3 regions of the Ruegeria sp. CDSC068 genome follow, and region 2 is predicted to be linked to each of the others. Evidence: riboswitches for the same ligand, from Rfam matches in the RefSeq annotation. Region 2 holds a riboswitch; each other region holds the start of a gene.
The links. A riboswitch is a leader RNA that binds a small molecule or an ion and turns the genes downstream of it on or off. The one in region 2 is predicted to bind cobalamin.
Positions count from the first base shown of each region.

Region 1 (10,356 bases), on a different contig from region 2:
AACGCGCCATCTGCAAAGGCGGGATCATCTTCGGGCTTGCCCCAGACGGTTTCGAGGTCTGCGCGCAGTTGTTCCGGCAAGTCCGCCAGCGCAGTCAGATATTCGCCAAGCGACCACGTAATCCGCGCATCTAGCAGCGTATCAGAAATCGGCTCTGCAGGCGCAGTGTCATACCCTTCGCCCTGCACGTCGGCCAGCATCGCCTCGGCTGATGCCAGTGCGTCGAGGCCTACCGCATGGGCCATCTGCCAATCTTTGCCGGGATAGGTGGACAGCACCAAGGCGGGCACCTGATCCTCTTTGTGTTTGTCGTTCAGGTTCAGCCAGCCGGTGACCCTGTCGATGATGGCCTCGATCCGTTCCGGTTCAGCCCGGTGAGCAAAGCGGGAATACTCCAGATGGGGGTCGCGTTTGCCCGGTTCCTTGAACGAGGCAATGCCAGCCGAGATCCGACCGTCCACTTCGGGCAGGACGACATGCATCGCTAGATCAGCGGGCGAAAGACCGCGTTCCGCCTCGGCCCAGGCTTTGCGGCGGGACGTTGCGAGAGCAACCTGAAACACCGGCACATTGGCGGCGTCCAGTGGAGAGGTGCCGGATGCGCCTTTGCCCGAGAACGAGGTTGCGTTGATGACGGCCGCCGGGTTCAGCGCCACGACATTTTCGCGCAGCCAATCGGCGGCCAGCGGGGCTTTCAGCGAGGGGGCGAACAGACCGACGGCCTCAAACCCGCGCGCGCGCAGGCTGCGGATCAGGGTAGCGACCGGGGCGGTGTCCGCCGAGGTAAGGTAAGCCCGGTAGAACGTTACCAAGATACGCTTTGCGTCGGTGGTGAACGCTTTATCCGCCGGGATGACGCCGCGATCCGGGCACCATGCACCGCATTCGGGCAGGGTCTTGGCCCCCATCACGGGTCCGGCATAGAGACCCGCCGCAAGCGCCATCTGGGCAAGAGCCGCTTGCGCCGCGACTTCACCGCCGGTGTCACAGAGATGCGCAAGGCGCCGCAGGGTCGAGACGGGCAGGGTGGAGTAGTCATCCAGCCGAGTATCCTCGCGCCCGTCGGCGGGTAGGACGGCCAGCGCGATGCCTTTAGCCTGTGCCAGCGCCAGAACTTGCTGCAAGCCATAGGACCAGTAAGGGACGCCGCCGATCAAACGGATCAGAATGCCCTTGGCGCCCTCGAGCGTTTGCTCGACATAAGTGTCGACAGACAGCGGGTGTTTCAACGCGGTCAGATTGGCCAATCGCATCGTCGGCATGCGACCTTCGGACCCGCCACCGCGATGCCATCCTGCCGCGAAAGCGCCAAGGTCGCTGTCCGAAAAGGACAGCACCACCAGATCCGCCGGGCTCTGACCCAGATCGGTCGGGGTTTCGGTCTCTTCTAACCCGTGGCTTTCGCGGAAGACGACGTGCATGGCTTACTCGGCGGCCTCGGTCACACCCACGAGGATATCGCGGATTGCGGCCTCATTGATGTCGTCATGCTCGGCAATGACCACCAGGCGCGAGCGGCGCTCTTCGCCGGGCTCCCACGGCCGGTCATACTGGTGACGTACGCGGGCACCAACGGCCTGCACCAGCAGACGCATAGGTTTGCCCTGAACGGCGGCATAGCCTTTGACGCGCAGAATGTTCAGGTTATTGGCCAGACGTTCGATATTGGCGACCAGTTCCGCCGGGTCGGTCTGTTCGGGCAACTCGACGATGATGCTTTCGAAATCGTCGTGTTCGTGGTCGTGGTGGCCGTCGTGATGCGACGGGCGCGCATCCATGTCATCCTCGGCGGCGGCTTCGAGGCCCAGCACGACACGCACGTCAACGGCGCCTTCGGCAACCTCGACCACGGGCAGCGGGCGCGGAGCCTCAGCCGCGATGACCTCTTTGGCTTTGGCAACGCCTTCCGGACCGGCCAGATCTGGTTTTGTCAGCAGGATGATGTCGGCGCACGAGATCTGGTCCTCAAACACCTCAGACAGGGGCGTTTCGTGGTCGATCGAGTCGTCAGCCAGGCGCTGGGCGTCCACGGCTTCGACATTTGGTGCGAAACGCCCAGCGGCGACGGCCTCGGCGTCCGCCAGAGCGATCACACCATCAACGGTGATTTTCGAGCGGATATCGGGCCAATCAAACGCCTTGAGCAGCGGTTTGGGCAGGGCAAGACCGGACGTTTCGATCAGGATGTGATCGGGGCGCGGCTCCAGCGCCATCAGCGCCTCAATGGTCGGGATGAAATCATCGGCTACGGTGCAGCAGATGCAGCCATTGGCAAGTTCCATGATGTTTTCCGCCGGGCAATCCGGAATGGCGCAGGATTTCAGGATATCGCCATCCACACCCACATCACCAAATTCGTTGACGATAACGGCCAGGCGCTTGCCCTGCGGATTCTGCATCAGGTGCTTTACCAGCGTAGTTTTGCCCGAGCCCAGAAAGCCGGTGATCACAGTGACGGGGAGTTTTTCAAGGTTGCTCATTTCAGGGCTCCAATCGGGGGAATGCGGGCCGCACAGTTTTTGCGGAAATGTTCGGGGCGCTCGCGCCATTTCACCAGACCGTCTTCAGCGGCCAGATACTTGGTGACGCCTTCAACGATGGTCTCGACATGGTCGGTCTCGTCGAGGTTTTCATAAACGAAGGTCCATCGGGATGGGCCGCCACGCAAAACGATCGAGCATCCCTGATCACAGTTCGACAGACATTCCACCGGTTTCAGGTCGACGCCGTCCGGCAAGCCAGCCTGTTCAAGTGCTTTATGCAGCAAAGTGCCGGGTCGCTGGGCGTCATCTTCGATAGGTAACCCACGGCGACATGTCGTGCAGACCAGCAACTCGACTGGTGCGGTCTCGGTCACGTCTCTCATCCCCCTCATCCTTTATACGGGGGACGGGGTTTCATGCGGGCCACGCGTCTGCACATGGACCCGACACCGGAACACCCCGCCCGGTTTCAACTTCGGGTGCTGGCAGGTCTCCCGGCTTGCGGATGTCAGAGGCGGGCCTCTGTCGGATGTCCCGCCTTCCCGGCCTATTAGGCCAGTGGCTTTGGGCACCCTCTCCGGTCACGGTCGCGGGGGCGGCTGTGCTTGGCGGAATAACCGCTGGCACATTCCCTTTTCATCCATCCGGGGATGGACACCAACGCATGCGACATGCGGCACGAGCAGGGGGCTTGTCAAGCACGACTGGGGTTTGAAAACCCGCTACGTCAGAAAAGCGACTTGCCGAAGTCAGTCAGCGGCATCCGATGCGATCTGATCACGCAGCGAGGCGCAATTCAGCCCGGCCGTCGCAGATGATTCAGCACTTCTCAGTTTGGCAATCAAGTAGTGCGGTTGTGTAAATGGAATCGCTGGACCCGCAATCGCAACATGCATCTGATACTGAACTTTAGGCGTCCGAAATTGCGAAAGCAGCGCAGAAAGCTAAGTGCTTGGAAATAAATGGAGGCGAGTACCGGAATCGAACCGGTGTACACGGATTTGCAATCCGCTGCGTCACCACTCCGCCAACTCGCCTTTTCAAGTAAAATCAAATACTTGCCGTGGTGTGATCGGCGTTTTAGCAGCTTTCGACAGGAGCGTCCAGAGGGGGGAGCGCAAATTTCAGGGCCGGGTGCCAACTTAGTCTTTGGTTGCGACGTTGTATCTTGTGAAGATTGGAAAGTTTCCGTGTCTGGGCCGTTGCCGGTTTTTCAAGGATGTGGCAGAACTCAATCACCCAAGGGAGCAAGATGAGCGATCCAATGACAGATTTCGCAGCCCGCCGCCGGACGATGGTCGATACGCAGATACGTCCTTCTGATGTCACGAAGTTTCCCATCATAGACGCGATGCTGACCGTCAAGCGCGAGAATTTCGTGCCGGACGCGCAGCGCGAAGCGGCATATGTCGAGGGATTGATCGAACTGGGTGATGGGCGCTGCATGTTGGAGCCGCGGACCCTGGCTAAGATTCTGGACATATTGAACATTTCGAACGACGAGTCGGTTTTGGATATTGCTCCGGCCTTGGGGTATTCGACGGCAGTCGCCGCGCGCATGGCACAGCTGGTTGTTGCCGTAGAGGAAGATGAAAATCTGGCGGCCGAATCTCAGTCTATCCTGATGGAGGCGGAGGCTGACAATGCGATTGTCCATGTCGGCCCGCTTGAGCAAGGTGCCCCCGAACATGGGCCCTATGACGTGATTATGGTCCAGGGTGGTGTGGAACAGGTTCCGGATGCGTTGATCGCGCAACTTAAGGACCATGGGCGAATTGCGTGCCTTTTTGTCCAAGGTGCACTGGGGATCGTCCGTATCGGCCATAAATCTGGGGATCGGGTGACCTGGCGGGACGCGTTTAATGCCAATGCACCGATTTTGCAGGCATTTTCCACGAACCGTGTATTTTCGCTATAGTTTTATGGCGGATTGTTCTGCCGCCTTGATTAGTTGAACACAAACGCGCAAACTGTCGGCAGAGCAGCGTAATTTTGATTTGAGAGGATTTCGTTATGAGTTCTATGGCGGGAGGAAAGCTGGTCAAGGCGCTGGCGCTGACTGCGGGGGTCGCACTTAGCTTTGTACCGGGACGGGCCGTTTGGGCCGACAATATTACTGACGCATTCATTGGCGCGTACAATACCAGCGGGTTGCTGGAACAGAACCGCGCATTGTTGCGTGCGGCGGACGAAGACGTGGCAATTGCATTGTCAGCGCTTCGACCGATCATCAACTGGACGGTCGCGATTAGCAGCAACTATAACCGTCGCAACGTCAGCGATGTGGTGACAAGAACCGACCCGAACAACTTCTTTACGGGGCTGACCCTCAGCCAACTGCTCTACGATGGTGGGGCCGCTGTTCTGGGCAAGCAATCGGCGCAAGAAACGGTGCTGTCGACCAGGCAGACCCTTGTTGATATCGAACAGCAGGTTTTGTTCCGCGGTGCCAATGCGTATCTTGAAGTGCTGCTGCAGGAAGAAACCGTACAGATCCGCCTGAACAACGTCGATGTATCGGCAGAGGAACTGCGCGCATCGCAGGACCGGTTTGATGTTGGCGAAGTCACGCGTACGGACGTTGCGCTGTCACAAGCCCAGCTTGCAAGCTCGCAAGCTGATCTGGCCGTTGCACGCGGTAACCTCGACACGGCGCGGGCGGAATACGTGAATGCCGTTGGCAAATCGCCCGGACGCACAGCTGGTCAACCGAGCCTGCCAAATCTGCCAAGCTCGGAACCGCAGGCCGTCAGCCTGGCGCAGCGAAACCACCCCGCCATTCTTTCGGCACAGCATCAGGTGCGTGCCTTCGACCTGATCGTTGCGCAACAGCGCGCCAACCTGGGTCCGAATGTCAGCCTGAACGCCGACGCCGGTATCACTGAGACCTATGACAACGATGACAATATCGAAGACGGCAGTGTTTCGCTGAACTTCAGTCAGCCGATTTACGCTGGTGGCCGTTTGGCCGCAAGCGTGCGCCGCGCCATGGCTACACGGGATGCATCGCGCGCCAACCTGTTGAATGTGCAGAAAGATATCACTCAGGGTGTGACAGATGCCTACGCCCGTTTCCAAGCCGCGTCAGCAAGTTTGCGGGCGTCGACCGAACGGGTGCGCGCATCGCAGGTGGCATTTGATGGTATCCGCGAAGAAGCTACTTTGGGTGCCCGGACCACGCTGGATGTTCTGAACGCACAGCAGGATTTGCTGGACGCGCAACTGGCCGAGGTTGCATCGCGGATCGAGCGATCGCGGGCCGCATACCAGTTAGTGCAGGCACAGGGCCTGTTGACCGCCGAACGTTTGGGACTGGCCGTGCAGATCTATGATCCGACGCTGTACTATAACCTGGTCAAGAAAGCGCCGGCTCAGGTCAGCAGACAAAGCAAGGACCTGGATCGCGTTCTCAAAGCGTTGCGTCGCGACTAAGGGCCAATACTATCTGTTGTGACGACCGGTTTGTTTGGCTACACTCAATCCTGAGGATAGAGCGGTAGAGAACAATGACGGAAAAAGTCGTGAACGGCAGAGTAGAGGACGTGCTGTCCTCGATCAAACGGCTAGTCGGTGAAAGAGGTGAGCAAACCTCGGAGTCGGCGCCTTCAATCGCCCGCAAGCCCGGGCGATTGGTACTTACCGATGCATTGCGAGTCGGCGGAACGTCCAGCATTCAGGACGGCCCGGAGAATGAAGCAGAGGTCAAAGCAGGCTACACGGCCGACGCGTCGGTCAAGCCGATGCTTCTGCGCGCGTGCGACATCGTTAATCGTGAAGACCCCGCCAACAAAGAACAGGCCGCGCCAGAGCCGCCCAAAAACCCGACCAACAGTCTGAGCGCAAAGATCGAAGCCCTAGAAGCGGCGATTGCACGCACTGAGGACCAGTGGGAGCCGGATGGCGAAAGCGAAGACGAGTACTCCGGTACTCCGGCGAAGGCCCTTGAATTCAGCGCGCGCAAAGAATTTACGGATACCGAGGGAAAGAAAGCCGAACCCACTCAGGCAAAGGCCAAAGAAGCTGTCGCGACGACCAAGGCAACTTTCGTTCGCGACCCCGAGGTGATCACCGCACCACCTGTTCACCCAGTCGAAGCAGCAGCGGAAGATTCAGCGATAGCTGGTATTAGCGAAGACGCATTGCGCAAAATGATCGCTGAGGTTGTCCGTGAAGAATTGCAGGGTGTTTTGGGCGAACGTATCACCCGCAACGTCCGTAAGATGGTCCGGCGCGAAATCTACAAAGCCCTGGCCGAGCAGGACCTCGAGTAACACTCAGACGCTTTTGGGCGTTTCTGCAAGCGCCAGAAGGCGGTCCAGATCCATATTTTGTTCAAGGTGGTCGGCCAGCGCGTTCAACGTATCTTCGACCCCGTCTTCATAGGCCAGGTCCGAGGTCACGCCCAATCGCGACAGGTAAGTCGCGCGGAATGCGTCCGAACTGAAGATACCGTGCAGGTAACTACCGCGGATACGACCAGAGGCGTTTGCAGCACCTTCTGGTCGCCCCTCGACCTCTAGCCAAGCGCGGGCGCAATCAGGGCCTTCGGTACGGCCCATGTGGATTTCGTAGCCCGACACCGGTTCTCCTCCGTTAAGGGCGCGGGCCGAAGTGAGCGTTACCTGTTTCTTCCCTGCCATCACGGTCTCAACATCCAGCAGGCCTAACGCTTCAACAGTTCCCGGTTGTCCGTCGACGCCATCCGGATCAGCGATTGTCTTGCCCAGCATTTGATAGCCGCCGCACAGGCCCAGAACATGGCCGCCCCGGCGGACATGGGCATATAGGTCGATATCCCAGCCCTGAGCCCGGAAATAAGCCAGATCGCCAATGGTGGATTTGCTGCCGGGCAGCAGTACCAAATCGGCATCACCGGGCAGGGGGCGTCCTGCTGGCACGATCTCGACCGAGACACCGGGTTCGGCAGACAAAGGGTCGAGGTCGTCAAAATTTGCCATGCGTTCTAACTGCGGAACAACCACCTTGCAGGCCCCGCCAGAGTGGGACCGGATATCCATCATATCCTCGGCTGGCAGTTTCCACGCATCATGGAACCAGGGAACGACGCCCAGACAGGGCCATCCGGTACGCGCAGCGATTTCATCGCGACCATCATCGAAAAGGGATACGTCGCCCTTGAACCGATTGACGGCAAAACCCCGGATCATATCAAGATCACCTGCATCCAATACCGCCTGGGTGCCTACGATCTGGGCAATGACACCCCCGCGGTGAATGTCACCCACCAGAATAACGGGTACGCCTGCAGCGCGCGCAAATCCCATATTGGCGATGTCACCCTTGCGCAGGTTGACTTCGGCCGGGCTGCCCGCGCCTTCGATCAGGACAAGATCCGCGTCGCTGCACAAGCGGTCAAAGCTTTCAAGCGCTGCGCCCAGCAGTTTGGATTTATCCTTGCGGTAATCGCCCGCTTTCATCGTGCCTGCGCGTTGGCCTTGTACGATGATCTGAGCACCAGTGTCGGTTTCCGGCTTCAGCAGAATCGGGTTCATGTCTGTATGCGTCGCACGCCCCGCCGCCAGCGCTTGCAAAGCCTGTGCGCGCCCTATCTCGCCGCCATTTTCGGTGACGGCGGCATTGTTCGACATGTTCTGTGGTTTGAACGGTGCAACACGTAACCCGCGCCGGGTGAAAGCCCGCGCCAGACCGGCCACTAGAACCGATTTCCCGACATTGCTGCCGGTGCCCTGAATCATGATGGACCGAACCATGGCCTGTCTCCTATGTTGACGCGCAGATGACCTGATTTGCGGGCAAAGGAAAAGCCAAAGTTGAACACGCCAGCGCATCTTTTGATCGGAGCTGCCGCCTTTGCCCGCCCAGCCCAGGGACGTATCCTGTGGGCGGCTCTGTTGGGTTCGCTATTGCCGGACCTGTCGCTTTACCTGATGACGGGCACGTCCCTTTACGTACTTGGGATTCCCGCAAGCGTGGTCTTCGACCAGCTTTATTTTTCCGACGGCTGGCAGACCGTGTTTGCTATCGACAATTCCTTTGTCCTTTGGGGGGGTGCCTTGCTTGTCGGGGTATGGATGCGCTGGAAGGTCTGGACCGTTGGGACGTCCGCCGGGTTGCTGCATCTTTCGATGGATTTTCTGTTGCATGCCGGGGACGGGCGGCCACAGTTTTGGCCAATCAGCGATTGGGTGTTTCACAGCCCCGTCAGCTATTGGGACAGCACGCATCACGCCTTATGGGTGGCGCCAATTTCGGCCGTGCTTTGTGTCACGTGTTACGCCATTTTGTGGCGTCGCGGCTTGTCCATCTGGGCGAAAGCGTTCTTTGCCCTGCTGCTGATGGCCGAACTGTGGGTCGCGCGGCAGTGGCTGTTGTTCTTTTGATTGATGGCATAAGAATAAGAAAAGCGCGCTCCCAGCTAGGGAGCGCGCTTTTTCATGCGAAAGTCACCTTGGATCAGGCGGCTTCTGCTTGTTGGGCCGCGTTGCGACGTTCGCTTTCTTCACGCGACAGCGCAACCGAGGTGCGCACACCACGTCCAACGAACTCCATCAGTCCGCCAACAACGCGCTCATTCGGGTCGATACCCGCGCAGGACAGGACCTCGCGACCATCACGAGAGCGCGCCCACCGGGCGATTTGTTCCGGACCATTGCCATATTTTTTGTCATCGGCAATAGCATCATCCAGCGCAGCCAGTACGACAGCCGCGAAAAGTTTGCGTGCACGATTGCCTTGCTCGTTGTTAAAGGCAGTGCCGTCAACGAAATCTCTCATCTCGTCTTCCTTGTTGTTCTTGCTCTTGCATTTTCGGCGTGACGGTTCTTATGACCGATTAAGTGCGATTCGGATACACTTAAAATGCATAGTTGCGTTGCGTCATTTGCATAGCTTGCTGCAGGTGCAGCACTAAGTCTCGTCATCTTGTCAGGTGTGTTCCCGCCAGATATAGGAGCGGGAACTGACGCATCAACCGTTTGTGAAGGATTTAAGTCATGCCCAAGATAAATGGGAACGAAATTCGCCCCGGAAATGTGCTTGAGCATAACGGCGGGCTATGGGCCGCTGTCAAAGTTGACCACGTAAAGCCCGGTAAAGGCGGTGCTTTTGCACAGGTCGAACTGCGCAATCTGCGTAATGGCTCGAAGTTGAACGAGCGGTTCCGCTCGGCTGACAAAGTGGAACGCGTGCGTCTTGAGCAGAAAGACCAGCAGTTTCTGTACGAATCTGACGGCATGCTGGTTTTCATGGATTCCGAGACATATGAGCAGATCGAATTGCCTGCGGAACTGCTGGGCGAACGCCGCCCGTTTCTGCAGGACGGCATGACAATTGTTGTCGAATTTTATGAAAGCGAGGCTCTGAACGCCACGGTGCCTCAGAAAGTGACCTGCAAGATCGTTGAGACCGAGCCTGTGGTCAAAGGTCAGACCGCCGCGAATTCGTTCAAACCGGCCATTCTGGACAACGGTGTCAAAGTCATGGTGCCGCCATTCGTCGGTCAGGATGAGATGATCGTGGTGAACACCGAAACCATGGATTATTCCGAACGCGCCTAACCACGCGTTTGCCAGAGTAAAGAAAAACCGCGTGGACCCGTGCCGCGCGGTTTATTTGTCAGCTGCCCCGTCTGATTTGGCGATACCGTTCGGGGTTGGGGCCAAACAGTTCAAGCATCAGTTCATACTTGATGCGATTGGCGCTGACCTGCCGGTAAAAGGCGATCAGGAATGCCGTGGGGCCCTGAATGCGGCTGAGGCCGCTTGTGGCGGCGACCACGGTGCCGACATCCGTTTTCCCGTTCAGAACCAAATAGCCGCCCAACATCAGGACACCGACTGTTCCGGCTCCGTTTATGACGCTCAGTAGAAACTTGGCCGAAAGTTTCCAGATG
Region 1 is NZ_JBXWNV010000005.1:271,662-282,017, reverse strand. It holds gene cobN (cobaltochelatase subunit CobN) at 1-1,421, opposite strand, end outside; gene cobW (cobalamin biosynthesis protein CobW) at 1,425-2,480, opposite strand; gene AC2FID_RS12775 (DUF1636 family protein) at 2,477-2,866, opposite strand; cobalamin riboswitch at 2,951-3,160, opposite strand; tRNA gene AC2FID_RS12770 (tRNA-Cys) at 3,447-3,520, opposite strand; gene AC2FID_RS12765 (protein-L-isoaspartate O-methyltransferase family protein) at 3,748-4,401, shown strand; gene AC2FID_RS12760 (TolC family outer membrane protein) at 4,497-5,915, shown strand; gene AC2FID_RS12755 (hypothetical protein) at 5,990-6,754, shown strand; gene AC2FID_RS12750 (cobyric acid synthase) at 6,758-8,215, opposite strand; gene AC2FID_RS12745 (cobalamin biosynthesis protein CobQ) at 8,276-8,845, shown strand; gene AC2FID_RS12740 (DUF6280 family protein) at 8,919-9,239, opposite strand; gene efp (elongation factor P) at 9,458-10,021, shown strand; gene AC2FID_RS12730 (ABC transporter transmembrane domain-containing protein) at 10,080-10,356, opposite strand, start outside.
Region 1: it holds a riboswitch for cobalamin, as region 2 does, so the genes downstream of both, AC2FID_RS12775 (DUF1636 family protein) here and AC2FID_RS17385 (hypothetical protein) in region 2, are expected to answer to the same signal.

Region 2 (10,356 bases):
TGCGCTTTACAAGGCGATGGGTGGGTTTGCGACCAACGGCATCAACATGACCAAGCTGGAAAGCTACATGGTCGATGGGTCGTTCACTGCGACCCAGTTTTATGCCGATATCGTGGGCCACCCGGACGACCGGAACGTACAGTTGGCGATGGAAGAACTGGAACACTTCACCACGAATGTCGAGATTTTGGGCGTCTACCCAGCGGCTCAACCGCGCGGCTGAAGCCACCTCGGCTCAAATCACGGAAAAGCTTTTGCACTGGGCACCCTCGTGCTCCCGATAATCCACAAAGCCCATCGCCGAATAATAGGCCAATCCTTCGGCGTTTGTGGCCGAAATGGTCGCATCAATGGCCGGTAGGCCACTTTCCCGTGCCGCCAAGAGCGTCGCACGAAACAAGGCACGCCCGACACCGCGCCGTGCGGCAGACGGGCGAATATGCGTTCCAATGACGCCCCACCCGACCGGAGCGCCATATGGGTTGTTTTCGACCGCCCATTTCAACGATTGAAATCCCAGGACCTGCTCCTCCTGAAAAGCAACAGAGCATCTGATCCGGTCGGGATCGGCCACGTAATGCTCGCGGGCAAAATCAACGTCGCAGCGCTTGTTACGCTTTCCGGCCGCTGCGATGTCCCACAGTACCTCTGAGATACCTTGGGCATCCGTCAACACCGCCTCACGAACACTAAAGCTATCCATCTCGTTCCCACCACAGCTTTGGGCAATCAACCACCATGAATGTGACGTTGTTCCATTTCCCGTGCGAATTCGGTCAGGCGGAACTGAAACTGTCGCCGAAACCGGGATTGCCCAAGCCTTAGTGATTGTAACAGCAGCCGCGCAGGGAGGGATTTGGCTGACAGGGACATATCAACGCTTAGGCGCGTGCGGCGCTGCGACAGGGCCAAAAGCTCCACCGTCGTTACCCCGTTCATCCCCTTGCTTGCCGCTTCGAACCGCATCAGCAAAGGCGGGTCGCATTCGGCCATCTGCACAGAAATCTGACGTGGCTTTCCGCGTAACCTGAATTCTGTCTCCCAACTGGTGCCCGGAACAACGCCCAATTCGCCCGAAATCCGCCGGACGTCGATCCCGCGCCGCATTGCGATCCGTTCGAATCGGTCGAAGTCGGCCACCATTTCAAACACCGAGTTGATGGGAGCTTCGATATCTTCGCGCACTGTAAACTGCATTGTGGTTCGGGGTTCTCTCGCTTTTCAGAACAGTATTTTGTCAGTCCAATGTATCCGCAAGCCAGTTTTGCAAAAGAAAATGCGCAATCGCTCCCTTGCGGGCTGGCAGCAAAACGGGGTGTTCGCCGGCAAAGGCCTGCATCATCTCGGATTTGGTAACCCACATCGCATCTTCGATTTCAACCGGGTCGATGGTGATGTCGCGCGACAACGCCTCGCCCGCGCAGCCGAACATCAACGAGGCCGGAAATGGCCAGGGTTGGCTAGACAGGTAACGGACCTCACCCACTGGCACGCCCGCCTCTTCCATCACTTCCCGACGGACTGCGGCCTCAAGCGTTTCACCCGGTTCAACAAACCCTGCCAACAGCGAATACATCCCTTCCGGCCAACCCGGTGAACGTCCCATCAGCACAGAATCGCCAAGGGTAATCAACATGATGACGACCGGATCGGTACGCGGAAAATGCTGCCCGCCACAGGACGGACAACTGCGCTGCCACCCAGCCTGCGCAAGTTCGCTGGCTGCGCCGCACCGGGCGCAAAACCGATGCGTTTCGTGCCACGCGGTCACCGCTTTGGCCGAGGCCGCCAGTTCGGCGTCACGCGCCGACAAACGGGTCATGATCCGGCGCAGCTCGGCGAAGACATGGCCGTGGGGCAAGTCCGGGTGCTGTTGCTCTGACTTATCGATAAAGCCTCCGACACCGGACACGTCCAACCCATCAGCCGTCCAGCCCGAAATATCAGTGGCAAACACCGGCGCGTCGTCTGAAAGCCCCAGGAATACAGGCTGCTCGACGGAACCGCCCGGCCCGGTTTCGACCAGTTTATGTGACATCGAGATCAGTCCCAACTGATCCAGCGCCTCACCCTGAACTAAAACTTTACCGCGCCACAACAGCAGGCATTTTGCATCGGGATGCGATCGCGCTCGCGCGACCGCATCAGCATCCCCACGAATATGCGCCGCACGATCCAGCCCCGAGCTACCAAACGTCACATATTCCGCATTTTTCATAAGTTATCCTTAGGCTTGCTCCGCACAGGGCTGCCATGTCGGCCAATCAGTTGCAACGGTATTCCACCCCCAAAACCACAGGTCGCTATCGAATGAACACAGCTAAACCTTGCAATTCACTGTGATTAATCTTTTTGTTGAAAATGACTAAAACAAAACTGCCAAAAGTAGAAATTTGAAACCTTCCCCTTCTCTGCCTTCGCAGACCGTGCAGATCCGAATACTGGCCACCACGGATCTTCATATGAACTTGAGGGGTTTTGATTACTATTCTGACACCCCTGAACCCACAATTGGCCTGACCCGAACCGCCAGCCTGATCCGTGAAGCCCGAACTGAGGCGCAGGGGGAAGGCTCAACCGTGCTGCTTTTTGACAACGGCGATTCGCTGCAGGGAACTCCGGTTGGGGACCTCGCCGCCGAGCAAGCTGACAAGCCGCATGCGCTGATGCAGGCCTTTAGCACGTTAGAGTATGATGCGATCGGGTTGGGCAATCATGATTTCGGGTTCGGTCAAGATATACTGGACAGCATCCTTTCGCAGGCCCCCTGTCCGGTGGTTTGCAGCAATGTTCATCGATCTGGTGTCAAGGTCGTCTGGCAGGATCTGGCAGTTCTAACCCGCCGGATTGAGGTCGCGGGGCACCAAGCCTCGCTAACCGTCGGCGTCTTCTCGGTGGTTCCGCCGCAGACCCGGAATTGGGAATCTCATCGGCTGGGTGATGACGTCCGGATAGACGACATTCTGACCTGCGCGCGCACTAAAGTGTCTGAGCTTCGATCCCACGGCTGCGACGTGATCATCGCGCTTGCCCATACGGGGCTGGGGTCCGTCGACCCCGCGCCCGATCTTGAAAACGCGATAATCCCCCTGGCCGCGATTGAGGGTATAGACGCCATCATCGCCGGGCACACGCATCTGACCCTGCCGGGGAAGTCGCACGCTGGGCTAGAACACGTCGATGCCACTGGCGGTATGGTGCATGGCACACCTGTTGTCATGCCGGGATCTGCCGGATCTCATCTTGGCGTGATTGATCTGACGCTGGTTGCCACGACAGAAAAGGGCTGGTCGGTCGTGGCGCGTCGTTCTGAACTGCGCCCGGTCACAGGTGTTGAGCCGGCACCCGAAGACCCGTCATTGGTGGCGCTGTTTTCGGATGTGCATTCCGCAACACGAAAACAGGCCGAGGAACCAATTGGGCATACGGATCAGCACCTGCACAGCTATTTCAGCTTTTGCACCAGGGATCGCGGGCTTGCGATGGTGGCCGCAGCACAGGCTTCGGCCGTGCGCTACAACCTGAAGGGCACACCCCATGAAGCGACACCTTTACTGTCCGCCGTGGCACCTTCAAAATTCGGTGGTCGTGCCGGGCCTCGTTTTTACTCGGACATTCCTGCGGGCGTGATGCGCATGCGACACGTGGCTGATCTGAACATCTTTCCAAACGAACTTCGTTCGGTCGCGGTGACAGGAGAGCACATCAGAGATTGGCTTGAAATGTCTGCGGGCGTATTCAATCAGGTGAAACCCGGCGTGCAAACTGAATTGGTCAATCCTGATCGAGCCGGACACAATTTCGATGTACTATTCGGGCTAAGCTACGTGATCGACCTGAGCGTACCGCCTCGGTTCGATGCGGAGGGGCGACTGGTAAATCCAGCATACCGACGCATCTCAGATCTTCGTTTCGACGGCCGCGCGATAACGTCCGAACAACGCTTTGTCGTTGCACTGAACAATTATCGGGCCAGCGGCGGAGGGCATTTCCCGTTCATACGAGACGCCGAAATCATCAACGTTCCGGCTTTGCCGATCCAACACGCGCTGAAGGATTACCTGACCGGAGCATTGCCCACGGAATCGCTGGAACAGGGCCCCTGCCCATTCCGTTTTGCGCCCATGCCGGGGTCCTCTGTCCTGTTGAAGACCGGTCAACAGGCACAACGTCACCTCGCGGACATCACAGAGTTCAGCCCAACGCTGGCTGGCACGAATGCCGAAGGGTTCTTGCGCATTCAACTCTCACTGTGACGGGTTGTCATTTCTGCGTGTCTTCCCTATATCGATTTTCGAGAGGTTGGCGCGGGCGAGCGCCTCGCCAACCTGGTCAGGTCCGGAAGGAAGCAGCCACAACGAGCCCCGCTTGGGTCGATGTCCAACCTCTCACTTACTTGAATCGTTAGCCGCAGGAGGGCTTTTATGATTGTAGCAAAAACCCTTTGGGCAGAGCGTTTCTGAGGCCGACCCTCACACCTGCCTGAACACATTACCGCTGGATACGCGACCGCCATCCAGACGGCTTGCTGTACCTGAACACAGGCAGAACAATGTCTTTTACACTTTCGGACCTGGGATGGTCCTCACACTTTGCCGCACAACATGCGGCCAATCCTACATGCGCTCCCTTTCGCATCACAGCCGTTCACCGTGATCGCCTGATCGGCGCAAGCATCAACGGTGAAACACCTCTGCTCACCCTGACCCAACCGACGGGCGACTTTGCCGTCGGAGATTGGGTATTGGCGGATGATCAAAACCGGGTTCAACACCTGCTGGAACGCCGCAGCCTGTTGAAACGCCGCGCTGCCGGAACCGCGGCCGAGGTCCAGTTGATCGCCGCCAATGTGGATGTGCTGTTCATCGTCAGTTCCTGCAATGCCGACTTCAATCTGGCCCGGCTGGAACGGTATTTGGCTTTGGCACACCAGGCCGGGTGCTATCCGGTGATAGTTCTAACCAAGGCCGATACCTGTACCGATCCTAGTAATTTCTCCAAAGCAGCCGAGTCGCTGGCTCCGTTTTTGACCGTACTGGCAATCAATGCTTTGGATGCCCTGGACGTGCAGCAAGTACTGTCCTGGTGCCCTGCTGGACAGACCGCTGCACTGGTCGGCTCATCCGGTGTCGGCAAGACAACATTGGTCAACGCCATGACTGGTCTGGAGGAGGCAACGTCCGGCATTCGCGAGGACGACGCGCGCGGGCGGCACACGACAACGGCGCGCGCGTTGCATCCGATGCAGAACGGAGGCTGGCTGGTCGATACACCCGGCATGCGGGCTTTGCGGTTGCTGGATGCACAAGATGGCGTCGATGAGGTCTTTTCCGACATTCTGGAATTGGCCCAAACCTGCCGCTTTTCCGATTGTCAGCATCAGGCCGAGCCGGGATGCGCTGTGCAGGATGCGATTTCCACCGGATCCCTTGACACAGAGCGGCTAGAGCGTTGGCGAAAGCTGCGGCGCGAGGATGAGAGGAACTCGGAAACCGTGGCGCAGTCTCGTGCGCGCGACAAGGCCTTTGGTAAGATGGTACGATCGGTGATGCAGGACAAGAAATCCCGCAAAAAGCTGTAAGTCCGGCTCAGGCGATCAACCGGGGCCATATGGCCGCATTTCGGCGCGCAAATGCGCCGATGTGACCGATCTCGGCCAATCCAATGTCTTTCGGCGACAACTGATGCCGGCGGGCTTTGGGACCGTAAAGATCGGCCAGGCGCCAAACCGCGTTCGGGGGCACCACCTGATCATCGTCCATTGTGAACAGATCGACGGGTGTTTCCGACGCAGCCCAACGGGCGTCTGGAAGGCTTTTGCCGATATCCGGCACGTAGCTCAGCGCAGCGGTGCACCATTTGCGCCACTGCCAGTAGACACGTGCCGGAAGGTCCGAGCCGAACCCAAGTGCCTTGCCCGGCAGGTATCCCAATGCCTTAACCAGCAATGGCGGGTGGGCATACCAAAACATTGTCGCCAGTGCGCGATACGGCCAGGGGTGGTCGGATACCGTCACCAAACCTGAACAGACACAGATCATCCGGTCGATCTGTTCAATATCGGGCTGAATTGGCCCCAGCATTCCACCCACCGAATGGCCAATGCTCCACTGCTGGGCGGCGGGAAATCTGCGCCGCATTTCAGCGCGAGCAGCGGGCATGTCGATCAACGCCCAATCGGCCATCGTGGCCTGCGAATCGCGTAGGCGCCCGCGTAGAGAGTGGCCAAAATCGCGATAGTCATAGGTCAGACAGGCCATACCCTGTTCTTCCACCAACCACCGCGCAAAATGCTGGTAATAGTCGCGCGGTACGCCTGTGGCTGCATGGACTACAACCGCCACATCGGGTGCCGAGGCAGGCATATACAGCCGTGCCGACAGTTCGGCCTCTCCGGCAGAAAACGTGAAATCCTCGGTCAAAACGACCGGAGTGTTGTCCAACATGGTGCCCTCGCAAGCATCTGAACTATTCGGTTCACATATGGCATATCGGCGCTTTTGCGCGACTAGAGTCAACAGATTTTCAAAGTGACCAAGCGTCCACTTGAACGGTGGGAAACAGCCCGCTTGACTCAAGCCACCTACAACCGCTAGCGATGAGGTGATGGTTCTCGTCCTTATATTGGGGCGGGATGAAAAGGGAACTCGGTGCGGTCCAGCCCGGCAATGCCGGAACGGACCAAGGCCGCGACTGCCCCCGCAACTGTAAGCGGTAAGCAATGCCGAAATACCACTGGCCGAAAGGCTGGGAAGGTCGGCAAAGCAATGACCCGCAAGTCAGGAGACCTGCCATCAAAGTAAAAACCGAAACTCGGGCGGGGTGTCCGGGCAGGTCTTCAGTGCGCTGAGTTCCCTGTTCCACGTCCCCCGTTCACCGCGCGGAGGGCGCATTATGATCTGGAAGACAACGACCCACGAGTTCACCGCCACACTGTGCCAGAAAACGGGGAAAACCTGCCCCGCATTGGCCCAAATGGCTCGAGCCTTGGCCGAGGCGATGGCAACAGCACAACCGATGACGACCAGCGGATTTGAGGTGGACGGCTCCAGCGAACTGACCCATTGCGATGAGGGCTGCACCGCACGGTTTCGCGCCAGCCCGGCCCGGATCAGGGTCTATTGCGGAGCAAACACGGGCGACTCAGCCGACACACTGGACGAATACGCCGATATGATGTTCGACCCTGACTTTTCCACTCTGCCTGCTGGTGTTTTGGCGGCCTTGCCTTGCGCCATGCTTCAGGCATCGGCCCTTGCACCGCGTCCATCGCATCAGGTTGTTCAACAAGCCACGGTCTGATCCTAGTTCACCGATCGCTCTGGGCCGGTTTCATGGCCCAAGCCATCTGCTCATCCGTTTCCACCGCACATGGTCGGGCCAAGCGCAGCCGGTTTAGCGCGTGGTTTGGATCTTCACCGCTTTCCACCATGAGCCTCAGCGCGACCATCCCCGACCGCCCACAACCGCCCCGGCAATGCACCAGCACGCGTCCACCGTCGGACAGAACCTGCCGGGCGGCTGCGCTGGCTTGGGGCCAAAGAGTTTCGATTGGCAGGGGCGGCGTGCCAAAATCCTCGACCGGAAGATGCACCCAGGTAGCGGACCTGCTTTGAACGTCTCGACCAAAACCGCCTGCGCCGATCTGCTGCATCTCGGCCTCGGTGGTCATTGAAATCACCAGATCGGGGTTCCAGTCCTGTATCACCCTCAAATCGTCCACATACCCACCGCCGCCGCCAGGCAAAGGGGACAGCGCCATGGTGCCTGAGCCAACAGGCAGCGCGTAGATTGCAAATTTTGCCAAAGCTTATGCTCCTACTGCCACCGGCCCACCAAATTTTGACAGCCGGTTTATCCCGCTTACAGACGCGGTCCAAACCGAAATTCCACAAAGCCTGCTGTGGACGCGGGCGGCCCGGGTCTCTACGCTGCATTTCTGACACGAATCTGACAGAGCAGACATGACCGAAACGCCCAGCCCCGCCTATCAGGTTCTTGCCCGCAAGTACCGCCCTGAAACCTTTGCAGATCTGGTTGGACAGGACGCAATGGTGCGCACGCTGAAAAACGCGTTCGAAGCGGATCGGATCGCGCAGGCCTTTATCATGACCGGTATTCGCGGCACCGGCAAAACCACCACCGCCCGGATTATCGCCAAAGGTATGAACTGCATCGGTCCCGATGGTGAAGGCAAACCAACGACCGAACCTTGTGGTCAGTGCGAGCATTGCGTTGCCATCATGGAAGGACGCCATGTCGACGTGATGGAGATGGACGCCGCCAGCCGGACCGGTGTGAACGACATTCGCGAGATTATCGACAGTGTCCGATATCGTGCCGCCAGTGCGCGTTATAAGATTTACATCATCGACGAAGTTCACATGCTGTCGACCAGCGCCTTCAATGCGCTGCTCAAAACGCTCGAGGAACCGCCCGAGCATGTGAAGTTCATCTTTGCGACGACCGAAATTCGCAAGGTGCCGGTGACCGTACTGTCCCGCTGTCAGCGGTTTGACCTGCGCCGAATCGAACCCGAAGACATGATTGGCCTTCTCAACAAGATCGCAGCGGCTGAGAATGCGCAGATCGCAGAAGACGCGCTTGCTTTGATCACGCGCGCGGCCGAAGGCTCTGCGCGCGATGCAACATCGCTGTTGGATCAGGCGATCTCACATGGTGCAGGGGAAACAAGCGCCGATCAGGTTCGGGCAATGTTGGGCCTTGCAGATCGGGGGCGCGTTCTGGATCTGATGGACATGATTTTGCGTGGCGATGCGGCTGGGGCATTGACTGAGTTGAGCGGCCAGTATGCCGAAGGGGCCGATCCGCTGGCTGTTCTGCGCGATCTGGCCGAGATCACCCATTGGGTTTCCGTGGTCAAAATCACTCCCGATGCCGCCGATGACCCCACCGTCTCACCGGATGAACGCGCACGGGGTCAACAGATGGCCGAGGCGCTGCAGATGCGGGTGTTGACACGCATGTGGCAGATGTTGCTGAAAGCGCTGGAGGAGGTCTCTGCAGCACCCAACGCGATGATGGCCGCCGAAATGGCAATCATTCGTCTGACCCATGTGGCCGATTTGCCAAGCCCCGAAGAGCTTATCAAACGACTACAGGATGCGCCTCCACCCCCACCAAGCGGGGGACCTGGCGGTGGTGTGGCTGTGCCAACTCATGCACCTGCACAGGCGACGTCCTCTGCGCATCTCTCGGCGCAACGCGGGCCTGCAGGGGCGCCCACCGCAGCGCTTGCCCAGGACGTCCAGACCGCGCTGGCACACTATCCAACCTTCGAATACGTGGTCGAACTGATCCGCACGAACCGGGATGTAAAACTGTTGGTTGAGGTCGAAAACGGCGTGCGTCTCGTCTCGTATTCCCCGGGACGAATCGAGTTCACGCCGACGGACAAAGCGCCGACCGATCTGGCGCAAAGGCTTGGTTCGGCCTTGCAACGCTGGACCGGAAACCGATGGGCCGTCTCAATTGTGGCCGACGGGGACGCAGCAACAATCGCCGAGGTACGAGACGCGGCTGATCTGGCGTTGAAAGCGCAGGCCGAACAACACCCACTGGTTCAAGCCGTTCTGATGCAGTTTCCAAAAGCGCGCATCAAGCGGATCGAAACCCCGGAAGAACGCGCCGCCAAGGTCGAAACCGAAGCCCTGCCTGAGGTCGAAGACGAATGGGACCCGTTCGAGGAGGATTAACAGCTGCACTTTGCACACATCGATGCGGTCTACTACGAAGCATGCGAAGTATTTAACCCTGGCTGGGATGGCGAACCGGTTAGCGAATTGGTCGAAGCAGTTGCTCTCACCTTGCATCCGGTATCCATGGTCTTGCTGGTGTTGTCTGCTATAGCAATCTGGCGCGGAAACCCATGGATCGCATTGGCTACGTCCTTCGCTTGGGCAATTTGGGCGGCTCACATTTTTGTCGACGACATGATGGATGACTCGCGTAGAACGGCGGCAGACATCGGGTGCATCGGTCATTCCACCCTATTCATAGGGCTGACAATTGCGCTATGTGCGTCGATAACACTTTACGCTGTATATGTTCGCCTAAGGCGATCACAATTTAGGAGACAGTAAATGCTCAAAGGACTCGGCGGTCTGGGCGATATGGCCAAGATGATGAAATCCGCACAGGATTTGCAGACCAAGATGACGGACATGCAGGAAGAGCTGAACAACCTGATGGTTGTAGGCGAATCCGGTGCAGGGCTGGTGAAGGCCACCGCCACAGCAAAAGGCGAGCTGAAGGGTCTGGACATCGATCCGTCGATTTTCAATGGCGACGATAAGGAAGTTGTCGAAGATCTGATTCTGGCCGCTATCAAGGACG
Region 2 is NZ_JBXWNV010000009.1:44,392-54,747, forward strand. It holds gene AC2FID_RS17345 (prephenate dehydratase) at 1-223, shown strand, start outside; gene AC2FID_RS17350 (GNAT family N-acetyltransferase) at 236-703, opposite strand; gene AC2FID_RS17355 (SRPBCC family protein) at 730-1,197, opposite strand; gene nudC (NAD(+) diphosphatase) at 1,238-2,218, opposite strand; gene AC2FID_RS17365 (bifunctional 2',3'-cyclic-nucleotide 2'-phosphodiesterase/3'-nucleotidase) at 2,427-4,256, shown strand; RNA gene ffs (signal recognition particle sRNA small type) at 4,296-4,394, shown strand; gene rsgA (ribosome small subunit-dependent GTPase A) at 4,553-5,581, shown strand; gene AC2FID_RS17380 (alpha/beta hydrolase family protein) at 5,589-6,446, opposite strand; cobalamin riboswitch at 6,591-6,810, shown strand; gene AC2FID_RS17385 (hypothetical protein) at 6,895-7,302, shown strand; gene AC2FID_RS17390 (protein-tyrosine phosphatase family protein) at 7,310-7,807, opposite strand; gene AC2FID_RS17395 (DNA polymerase III subunit gamma/tau) at 7,965-9,716, shown strand; gene AC2FID_RS17400 (YbaB/EbfC family nucleoid-associated protein) at 10,104-10,356, shown strand, end outside.

Region 3 (10,356 bases), on a different contig from region 2:
GAAGACATAATACTCAATCGCCTTGCGCGCGTCCGGAGTGTCAGCAGCCAACAGGGTGCGCATGTCCGAGGACATGCCGGACAGGCCAAGCAAGCCGGACTTTCGATAGAGAAGCTCAGCGATTTCGTCTGCCTCCATCCCTTCTTGCTGCATCATGTAAAGCACGACCCCCGGGTCCAATTGCCCGCTGCGGGTGCCCATGGGCAGACCGTCGAGCGCCGAAAATCCCATGGTCGAGGCCACGGCCCGGCCACCCGACACCGCACACATCGACGCGCCATTTCCCAAATGCGCAATGACGACGCGGCCGTCGTACAAACCCGGCGCAATTTCTTTCAGCTTTTGCGAGACGTAGTCATAGCTCAGCCCGTGAAACCCGTATCTGCGAACGCCCTTTTCGTAGAATCTTTGAGGCAATGCGAAGGTATCATTCACCCAAGGGTGTGTCCTGTGAAACGCGGTATCGAAGCACGCAATCTGGGTGGTACCCGGAAAGGCTGCCGCGGCCGCCTTGATACCCGCAAGGCTGTAGGGTTGGTGCAAAGGCGCGAAGGGAATGAAACCGCTTAGCGTATCAAAGACGTGCTCGTCCACCACGACAGGTTCCGAATAGACTGGTCCGCCGTGAACGACGCGGTGGCCCACGGCCCGGACGTAAATGTCCGGCAGGTATTCGCGGGTAAGTTCAAGAAACGCGCTGATGGCCTCGTCATGGGTCTTAGCCCCAGACAGCTGACGGTCGACAGACCGCCCCCCTGCCGATTGGGCCAACAGGCGTGGGGCATCCCCCAACCGCTCGATTTGACCGCGCCAGCGCATACTGGGACGTCGGTCCTCGACCAGTTCGTAAAGCGCGAATTTCAACGAGGACGACCCGGCATTCAGCGCCAAAACATGTTCAGCCATGGATTTTGCCTTCATTCGCAATTGCATGCAGCGCCGCGACAGCACAAGACGCCAGCCGCGAAGCATCATCATCTGCCCGAGATGTCAGGATAATCGGTGCCGCAGCACCTATCACAACGCCGGCAGCCTCGGCATGAGAGATATATGTCAGCTGTTTGGCTACCATGTTGCCGGCTTCGATATTCGGAACAACCAGAATGTCTGCGACCCCCGCGACTGGTGAGGTAATGCCTTTTGTCCGCGCCGCGTTCAGATCAACCGCGTTGTCCATGGCCAAGGGACCATCGACCAGTCCGCCGGTGATCTGTCCACGCTCGGCCATTTTCGACAACAGCGCGGCATCGACAGACGACGGTAAATGCGGGTTGATGGTCTCAACCGCTGATAAGACGCCAACCTTGGGCATCTCGATGCCAATAGAATGCGCAAGATGGATGGCGTTCTGAACGATATCGGCCTTGGTTTCGAGATCCGGTGCGATATTCACCGCCGCATCTGTAACCATGATGGGTCGAGACATGCCTGGCACGTCCATCACGAACACATGCGACAGCCGCCGCCCGGTTCTCAGGCCTTTTTCACGGCGCAGAACGGCGCGTAACAAGACATCTGTGTGCAAGTGACCTTTCATCAGCATCCGGGCCTTACCTTCAACGACAAGCCCGACCGCGCGTTGGGCAGCCACTTCGTGGCCTCGCGCTTCAATGATTTCAGCTCCGGACAAATCGGCCCCAAGCTGGGCGGCAGCGGCGGTGATTTTGTCCGGGTCGCCAACCAAAATCGGAGTAATGATGCCGTTTTCCAACGCGAGTAATGCCCCGCCTAGCGAATTCGGCTCTTCCGGGGCGACGATCGCTGTGGGCATCGGGTCCAGAGGACGTGCCTTTTCCAACAAAGCGTCGAAATGCCGGTGACGCTGAACGATCAGTCCCGGCACCTCGACCGAGTCGAAGGTCAAATGCCGCGACGGTGGCGTGACCTGTACGGTACCGCTTAGGATCAATGCGTTATCCCCGACCCGGCGCACTTCGGCGGAACAGGTCAGATCGCCGTCTTCACGCTTTTCGGTAACAGCCACAAAGGCGGTCAGTTCTTCGCCCGCCATAACCGGAGCATGAAAACTCAGGTCCGCCCGACGTGTTTGCGTACCGGCCCCCGGTAAGATGTTTCCAATGACTGCAGCCACCAGACCCGCGGGCCACAAGGCGGGCGCGACAGCCTCGGGGTGTCCATCTCCATCTCCGTCATAGGCCGCCAGATTCAGCGGGTTGTGATCACCCGAAGCCGAGGCAAACGCGTACAAGTCGTCCACGGTGCACAATCGGGTGACCTGCGCCTTGTCGCCTACCTTCAGTTGAGAATAGGTTCTGTTTTCTTGAATTTTCATCTCGACCGGCTTTGTTTACGAATGCGTGTTCGTCGTTTTAAACATTGGATGTGCGGCCCCTCCGGAACCAGAGCATATCCACCTTTGTCCCTACATTTCTGCGACGCAGCGTAGTCAGATCGTGGGCAAATGACAAATGACCTCTGTGCGTGGGGCGCTGAGTATTATCGCTTGACCCAAAATCGGAACTCGGGCAAGCATCACCCACGATGGTTCCCTATGGTTCGCCAAGGGATGAAAAGGGAATACGGTGAGGTTGCCAACAAGCGCCAAGTCCGTGACTGCCCCCGCAACTGTAAGCGGTGAGCGACGCCAAATACCCACTGACCCCAAATGGGTCGGGAAGGATGGCCAAGCCACGACCCGCAAGTCAGGAGACCTACCATCCGATGTTCAACCAACCCGGGGCGGGGCGTCCTGGAAGGAGGCTTTATGACACGTCTAAGACGTGATGACATGATTGGCACCTTCTGTCCGCGCTTGGCAACAGGCGGAGTGGGCCATGTCGATCAGTCCTGATCACTTCCTTCTGATTTGCGAGACCTGCGAGGGTTCTGACCGGGCGGATTCATTGCGCGCTGCGCTTGCAAGCAAGCTTCCATCCAGTTTTGACATCCAAAGCGTTTCCTGCATGGCCGGTTGCGGTCGTCCCACAGCCGTCGGGTTTCAGGCATTCGACAAAGCGCAGTACCTTTTCGGTGATATCCAATCGGCTGAGGACGTGGATGCTTTGGCCGAATTTGCACATCAATACCTTCGCAGCGCGGATGGGTGGACCAACGCAACGCAGCGCCCGCCTGCCCTTCTTGAAAAGACCCTGGCGCGCCTGCCACGGCTGAAGCTGGAGACAAGCGCATGACCTGCGGAGCTTTCCTTGAGGCGCGCGGGCTGGAGTTTTACGCCCTGAACGGCGACGTACTGCTGCAAAACATCAATTTCGAACTGAATGAAGGGGCCACTCTGGCAATTGCCGGCCCAAACGGTGCGGGTAAGACAACGCTGCTGAATCTTTTGTGCGGCGGCGAAGAGATTGTTCTGGGGGACGTTTTGGTAAAGGGGCGCAGCCTTCGGCAGCTTTCGGCGATGGACCGCGCCCGAATGATCGCCGTGGTCAGTCAGCAGGAATCGCCGGACGGGCGTTTGTTTCTGCGCGACTACGTGGCCCTTGGGCAAATCCCCATCCGCGCCGATCGATCTGCGGCTGAGCACGCCTTGGAATTGGACCGCATCCTGAAGCTGACCGGACTCGTCGCCCTCGCCGACAAGCGGATGGCCGTGTTATCCGGCGGGGAACGCCAGCGCGCTCATATCGCAAGGGCGCTGGCGCAAAACCCGTCGCTTTTGTTCCTGGATGAGCCGACGAACCATCTGGACCCGGACGCCAAGGGACGCATGCTGTCGCTGGTCGCCGAGCTGGGCATTACGGTGGTCATGATCGTCCATGATCTGGTCATGATCCCGGAATTCGCGACCCATGTCGCGTTGATGAAATCCACGCGTCTGACCGGTTTCGGCCCCGTGCACGAAGTGCTGACACCCGAAAGGGTCCGTGAAACGTTTGGTGTCGATTTTCTTAGCTTTCAGCACGAAGGCCGCATGATCCCGGCACTGGATATCCGAAGAACCACTACCTCAAACTAGGAAAAATAACATGAACAAAACTCTCTGGTGCGCTGCACTGATCACTGGCATTGCAAGTGCCGCAACAGCGCGCGAGATCACCGTCGACAATTGCGGCGAGCCGCTGGTGTTTGAAACTCAGCCCGAGCGGCTGGTCGTACACGACATGAACATGACCGACATGGCCTTTGCGCTGGGTTTGCAGGACAAGGTCGTTGGCCTGACGGGCATCACTGGCTGGTACAAAACCAGCCCCGAGTTTGACACACTGCGCGGCGACATCCCGGAACTTGCGCCTAAGTACCCGACAGTTGAAAATCTGGTCGCTGTCGAACCCGACCTTTTCTTTGCGGGCTGGTACTATGGGATGAAGCCGGGCGGTGACGTGACCCCCGACACGCTTGCGCCGTTTGGCATCAAAACGATGATCCTGACGGAAAGCTGCGTACACCTGGATAAGGATCGTCCCGAAGCCAGCATGGATTTGCTGTTCACCGACGTCCTTCGCTTGGGCAAAGTAATGCACGTTGAAGACAAGGCAGAAGAGCTGGTTTCCGGCTGGAAAGAGGAACTGTCCGCGATTCAAACACAGACAGCCGACCTGCCGAAGCCCCGCGTTTTCCTGCTGGACGGTCCCGCCGATGCCCCGTTTACGGCTGGTAAGTTTGCCATTCCTGACGCGATGATTGCTGCCGCTGGCGGCGAGAACGTCACCCATGACATGGACACCAGCTGGGGACGTTCCTCGTGGGAGGCTGTTGCCGCTTCGAACCCGGAATTCCTGGTTTTACTTGATTATCAAACTGGAAATGGCGCCGCAGATACCTTCAAGTTCCTGCAGGACCATCCCGTGATGTCTCAGACGGATGCGGTCAAGAACGAACGCTGGATTGGTCTGCGCTACGAGGAACTGACACCCGGACCGGCAAATATCGAAGCAATTTCGAAAATGGCCAAAGCCATGCACCCGGGCCTGAACTGATATGGGCCGACTTGGCCTTACACTCTTGCTGGGGGCGGCTGTATTGGCCGCCCTTTTGCTAACCTCGACGGTCTACGGGACCACATCCATTCCAGCCTCTGACGCACTGGCCGGTGTCTTGTTGGGCACGGGAATAGTGGAAGGGGACATGTCTCCGCTCCACCGCATCGTGTTTGACCTGCGCTTACCACGCGCGCTGTTTGCCGCCGTGATCGGTGCCGGGCTGGGCATCGTCGGCGTTGTCCTGCAAACCACCACACGCAACGATCTGGCGGACCCGTTTCTGTTCGGCCTGTCCTCTGGCGCTGCAGCGGGAGCTGTCTTTGTCATTACAGTAACCGGAGATGTGCTGGGCTTTTGGACCCTGCCACTGGCCGCGTTTTTCGGAGGGCTTGTCGCATCAGGTATTGTGCTGGCTTTGGTTCATGGGCTGCGCACAAGCGCGCCCGAAAAACTGATCCTCGCGGGGCTCGCGGTTTCGTTTTTGTTTTCAGCTATTACCAATTATCTGATTTTCGCAGGCGACAGCCGCGCGGCCCATTCGGTTATCTTCTGGATGCTTGGGGGTTTGGGTCTTGCCCGGTGGGAGACATTCCCGCTGGTCTGCGCAGGTTTAGCATTGATCCTCGCCTATGCAATGTACCGTAGCCGCTGGCTTGATGCACTGCTGACTGGTGATTTGACGGCCGCCACCCTGGGTGTGCCCGTTCAAGGCTTACGGTTCCGAATGTTCTTCGTCGCAGCTCTTGCAACCGCTGTATTTGTGTCCGTCGCGGGTGTGATCGGTTTTGTCGGCTTGATGGTTCCCCACATCGCACGCGGTATCGCGGGGCCTTTGCACAGCCAGCTTGTGCCTACCGCCGCCATTGTCGGAGCAGCTTTGCTTACAGGCTCGGATATCCTGAGCCGTCTGTTGCTTGCCCCGCAAGAGCTGCCTGTTGGGATTGTCACGACATCGCTGGGATCGGTTTTTGTTTTTCTTCTACTAATCCGAACCGCGCGCCCTCGCAGATGATCTCAAAGGGTCGCTTCGGCAAAAAAATTAAAGTTTCCTAAATGACTAATATTTAACAGGCCAAATGACCTAAATCAAAAAAGGCCCCCACAGATCACGGTATGCGATACACTCGATTACAGGAATCGAGTGTAGCCAGGTCGCATGCAATGCAACAACTGACCAGCCGACGCGCGTTTCTAAGCGCAAAGATCAGACCAGAGGACGGCAATATCGCCAGACCTCCGGGCTCGGTTGAGCTGTGCTTTGTTGAAACATGCAGTAAATGTGGTGATTGCGCAGATACTTGCCCCGAAGATGCGATCGTCATCGGGACAGATGGATATCCCCGCTTCCAGCCCACTGACAATCCCTGCACCTTCTGCGGTGACTGCGCCCGTATTTGTCCAACCGAAGCGATATCGATTGACCGTTTGCCAGATTGGCCATGGCGCGCCGCGCTTACAGCGGACACCTGCCTATCTATGAACGGCATCAGTTGCCGCATCTGTCAGGACAATTGCGAACAAAGCGCGATCCGTTTCAAACTGATGACCGGCGGCCGCGCAGAGCCGGTGCTTGACCTTGATACATGCAACGGCTGCGGGATTTGCCCAAGTTTATGTCCCGCCGATGCCATTGCGCTGGAACGCCAACCTCAACCACAAATGGAAGCTACTCAATGAACATCTGCGGTTGTCTCGCCCATGTCGCACCTGATCACACGAGCGCAGCAGCGCGCGTGATGAAGGGCACGCCGGGTGTCGAAATTCACGCTGAAACGGAAGATGGCCGATTTGTTGTCGTCGTCGAAGACACTCCAACCCGTCTTGCATCCGAAACCATCATGGATCTGCACCAGATCCCAGGCGTCATCTCTTTGACCCTGACTTATCACCATTTCGAGGATCTCGCGGACGCCCATCCGCAGCCCGATGCCCCAAGCCCAACCACCAGCCGGAGGCCCACGCAATGACACATTCTGAATCCCGTCGGACTTTTCTCAAGGCCTCTGCGGCCGCAGCAACGGCGTCAGCCGCTGGTATTCCGTTGGCGGCCGGTCAAGCCAATGCCCAGGCCGGAGCGCCAGACATCCGGTGGGACAAGGCGGCTTGCCGGTTCTGTGGTACAGGCTGCTCTGTTCTGGTTGGCACCAAAGAAGGTCGTGTCGTTGCGACGCAAGGCGACCCCGACGCGCCGGTGAACCGGGGGCTGAACTGTATCAAGGGTTATTTCCTGTCCAAGATTATGTACGGCAAGGATCGACTGACTACACCTTTGCTACGCAAGACCAATGGCGAATACGACAAAAACGGTGAATTCGAGCCGGTAAGCTGGGACGAAGCGTTCGATGTCATGGCCGCAAAATGGAAAGAGGCGCTGGCCAAGAAAGGCCCGACCAGTGTCGGCATGTTTGGTTCCGGTCAATGGACGGTTTGGGAAGGCTATGCGGCCTCCAAACTGATGAAAGCCGGGTTCCGGTCCAACAATATCGACCCCAACGCACGGCACTGCATGGCATCAGCCGTTGTGGGCTTCATGCGGACGTTCGGCATTGATGAGCCGATGGGCTGCTATGACGATTTTGAGCACGCGGACACGTTCGTTCTGTGGGGTTCGAACATGGCCGAGATGCACCCGATCCTGTGGTCGCGCCTCACCGATACACGTCTGACCAAACCGGATTGCGAAGTGCATGTACTGTCGACGTTTGAGCATCGCTCGTTTGAACTGGCGGACAACGGCATCGTTTTTGAACCGCAGACCGATCTGGCGATCCTGAACTACATCGCCAACTACATCATTCAAAATGGCGCGGTAAACGAAGACTTCGTCAAGAAGCACGTCAACATCACCAAAACCGCCACCGATATCGGCTATGGCCTGCGCGACACCAACGCACTGCAGCAAGAAGCCGAAAATCCGAACTCGGGCAAGATGGATCCGATCAGTTTCGAAGAATACGCCGAAGCCGTCGCGCCCTACACGCTGGAATATACCTCTGAACTGTCTGGTGTCCCTGCAGACAAGCTGGAGAAACTGGCCCAGCAATATGCCGACCCGAACCGTAAAGTGATGAGCTTGTGGACCATGGGCTTCAACCAGCACACCCGTGGGTCCTGGGTGAATTCGCTGATGTATAACGTGCACTTGCTGGTGGGAAAGATTTCCGAACCCGGAAACTCACCGTTCTCGCTGACGGGTCAACCGTCGGCCTGTGGTACGGCGCGTGAGGTGGGGACCTTTGCCCACCGTCTGCCGGCGGACATGGTTGTTACGAGTGATAAGCACCGCGAAATCTGCGAAACCGCATGGAACATCCCCGAGGGCACTATCCCGCCCAAGCCCGGCTTCCACGCCGTGTTGCAGCACCGCAAACTGAAGGACGGCGAACTGAATGCCTATTGGGTCCAGTGCAACAACAATATGCAAGCCGCGCCCAACATCAACGAAGAAGGCTATCCTGGTTACCGTAACCCGGAAAACTTCATCACAGTCTCGGATCCTTACCCAACTGTCACCGCAGTTTCGGCCGACTTGATCCTTCCCACGGCCATGTGGGTTGAGAAAGAAGGCGCCTATGGCAACGCCGAACGCCGTACGCAATTCTGGCGTCAACAGGTGCAGGCACCGGGTGAGGCCAAGTCGGACCTGTGGCAGCTGATGGAATTCGCGAAACGTTTTACCATCGAAGAGGTCTGGGGCGAAGAGCTGCTGGCCAAGATGCCCGAGCATCGCGGCAAGACCATGTATGACGTGCTTTATGCCAACGGTAAGGTCGACCAGTTCCCGCTGTCGGAAACGGCGGAAGGGTTCCACAACGACGACGCGGAGCATTTCGGCTTCTACGTTCAGAAAGGTCTGTTTGAAGAATATGCCGATTTCGGACGCGGCCACGCGCACGACCTTGCTCCGTTCGAGATGTATCACGAGGCCCGTGGCATGCGCTGGCCTGTCGTCGACGGCAAGGAAACACTCTATCGCTTCCGCGAAGGGTATGATCCGTATGTGCCGGAAGGCGCAGACGTTAAGTTCTACGGCTACGAGGACGGCAAGGCCAAGATCATCTTTGCCCCCTATGAGCCCGCCGCCGAGGAACCGGATGAGGAATTCGATCTGTGGCTATCCACCGGTCGTGTGCTGGAACACTGGCATTCAGGCTCGATGACCCGCCGCGTGCCCGAACTGCATCGCGCGTTTCCGTCAGCCGTTGTCTACATGCACCCGGAGGACGCCAAGGATCGCGGTCTGCGCCGTGGGCAAGAGATCGTACTCTCCACCCGCAGGGGCGAGGTGACCAGCCGGGTTGAAACGCGCGGCCGCAACAAGGTGCCACGCGGATTGGTCTTTATGCCATGGTTCGACGAGCATCAGCTGACCAACAAGCTGACGCTGGACGCGACTTGCCCGCTGTCGAAAGAGACCGACTACAAGAAATGCGCCTGTAAGGTCGAGCGCGCGTAACGGACAAGCGAGGCAAAGGCCGTCCCCATGCCCTTTGAAGGTAAACCTCTTTCGCCGCAACGGCGTCGCTTCCTGCAGGATGCGGCGCGTGCGTCGGGCGGCTGTGTGGTCGCCGGGTCATTGTTGGCATGGCTTGCCCGCGATGCCCGCGCGTTGCCGGCCGAAGCGTTGCGCCCCCCCGGCGCGCTACCGGAAGAGGCGTTTCTGTCCGCTTGCATTCGCTGCGGGCTTTGCGTGCGGGATTGCCCTTACGACACATTGAAACTGGCGGAATTGGGCGTGGATGCGGTTGCTACAGGGACGCCCTATTTCACAGCGCGGGATGTGCCTTGTGAAATGTGTGACGACATCCCTTGCGTGGCCGCCTGCCCCACCGGTGCATTGGATCCGGCCCTCGACAATATTGATGATGCCAAGATGGGTGTTGCCGTCCTTGTCGATCAGGAGAACTGCCTGAACTTCCTCGGCCTGCGCTGCGATGTCTGCTATCGCGTCTGCCCCGTGATTGATGAGGCAATCACGCTGGAAACGGCCCATAACGAACGTTCGGGCCACCACGCAATGTTTATCCCAACCGTTCATGCGGACCACTGCACAGGCTGCGGCATGTGCGAGAAAAGTTGCGTTCTGCCCGAGGCCGCGATCAAGGTCCTGCCTGCGCGCTTGGCCCGCGGCAGCAGTGCCGATCACTACCGCAAAGGCTGGGAAGAAAAAGAGGCCAAAGGCGGTCCCCTTGTTGAAGGCCTCATCGATCTGCCGGACCGTCTGCCCGGACCGGGCACCGACAACCTTGCCGCACCGGGCGGGTTCGCACCAGCATACGATTTGCCGGGGGTCGGACAATGAGTGCACGCACACATATGCCGGCCGGAATGGAGGCCATCGAAGAAAAAGGTTGGGTGCGCGCCCACAAATACCTGCTGCTGCGCCGCGCAAGCCAGTTGCTCTTTCTGGCTGTGTTTCTTCTGGGACCGTGGTTCGGCATCTGGATCGTTCAAGGCA
Region 3 is NZ_JBXWNV010000003.1:88,489-98,844, reverse strand. It holds gene AC2FID_RS07940 (acetate/propionate family kinase) at 1-906, opposite strand, end outside; gene AC2FID_RS07935 (bifunctional enoyl-CoA hydratase/phosphate acetyltransferase) at 899-2,293, opposite strand; cobalamin riboswitch at 2,487-2,694, shown strand; gene AC2FID_RS07930 (DUF1636 family protein) at 2,796-3,152, shown strand; gene AC2FID_RS07925 (ABC transporter ATP-binding protein) at 3,149-3,934, shown strand; gene AC2FID_RS07920 (ABC transporter substrate-binding protein) at 3,945-4,895, shown strand; gene AC2FID_RS07915 (FecCD family ABC transporter permease) at 4,897-5,910, shown strand; gene AC2FID_RS07910 (ferredoxin-type protein NapF) at 6,060-6,575, shown strand; gene AC2FID_RS07905 (chaperone NapD) at 6,572-6,865, shown strand; gene napA (nitrate reductase catalytic subunit NapA) at 6,862-9,354, shown strand; gene napG (ferredoxin-type protein NapG) at 9,382-10,200, shown strand; gene napH (quinol dehydrogenase ferredoxin subunit NapH) at 10,197-10,356, shown strand, end outside.
Region 3: it holds a riboswitch for cobalamin, as region 2 does, so the genes downstream of both, AC2FID_RS07930 (DUF1636 family protein) here and AC2FID_RS17385 (hypothetical protein) in region 2, are expected to answer to the same signal.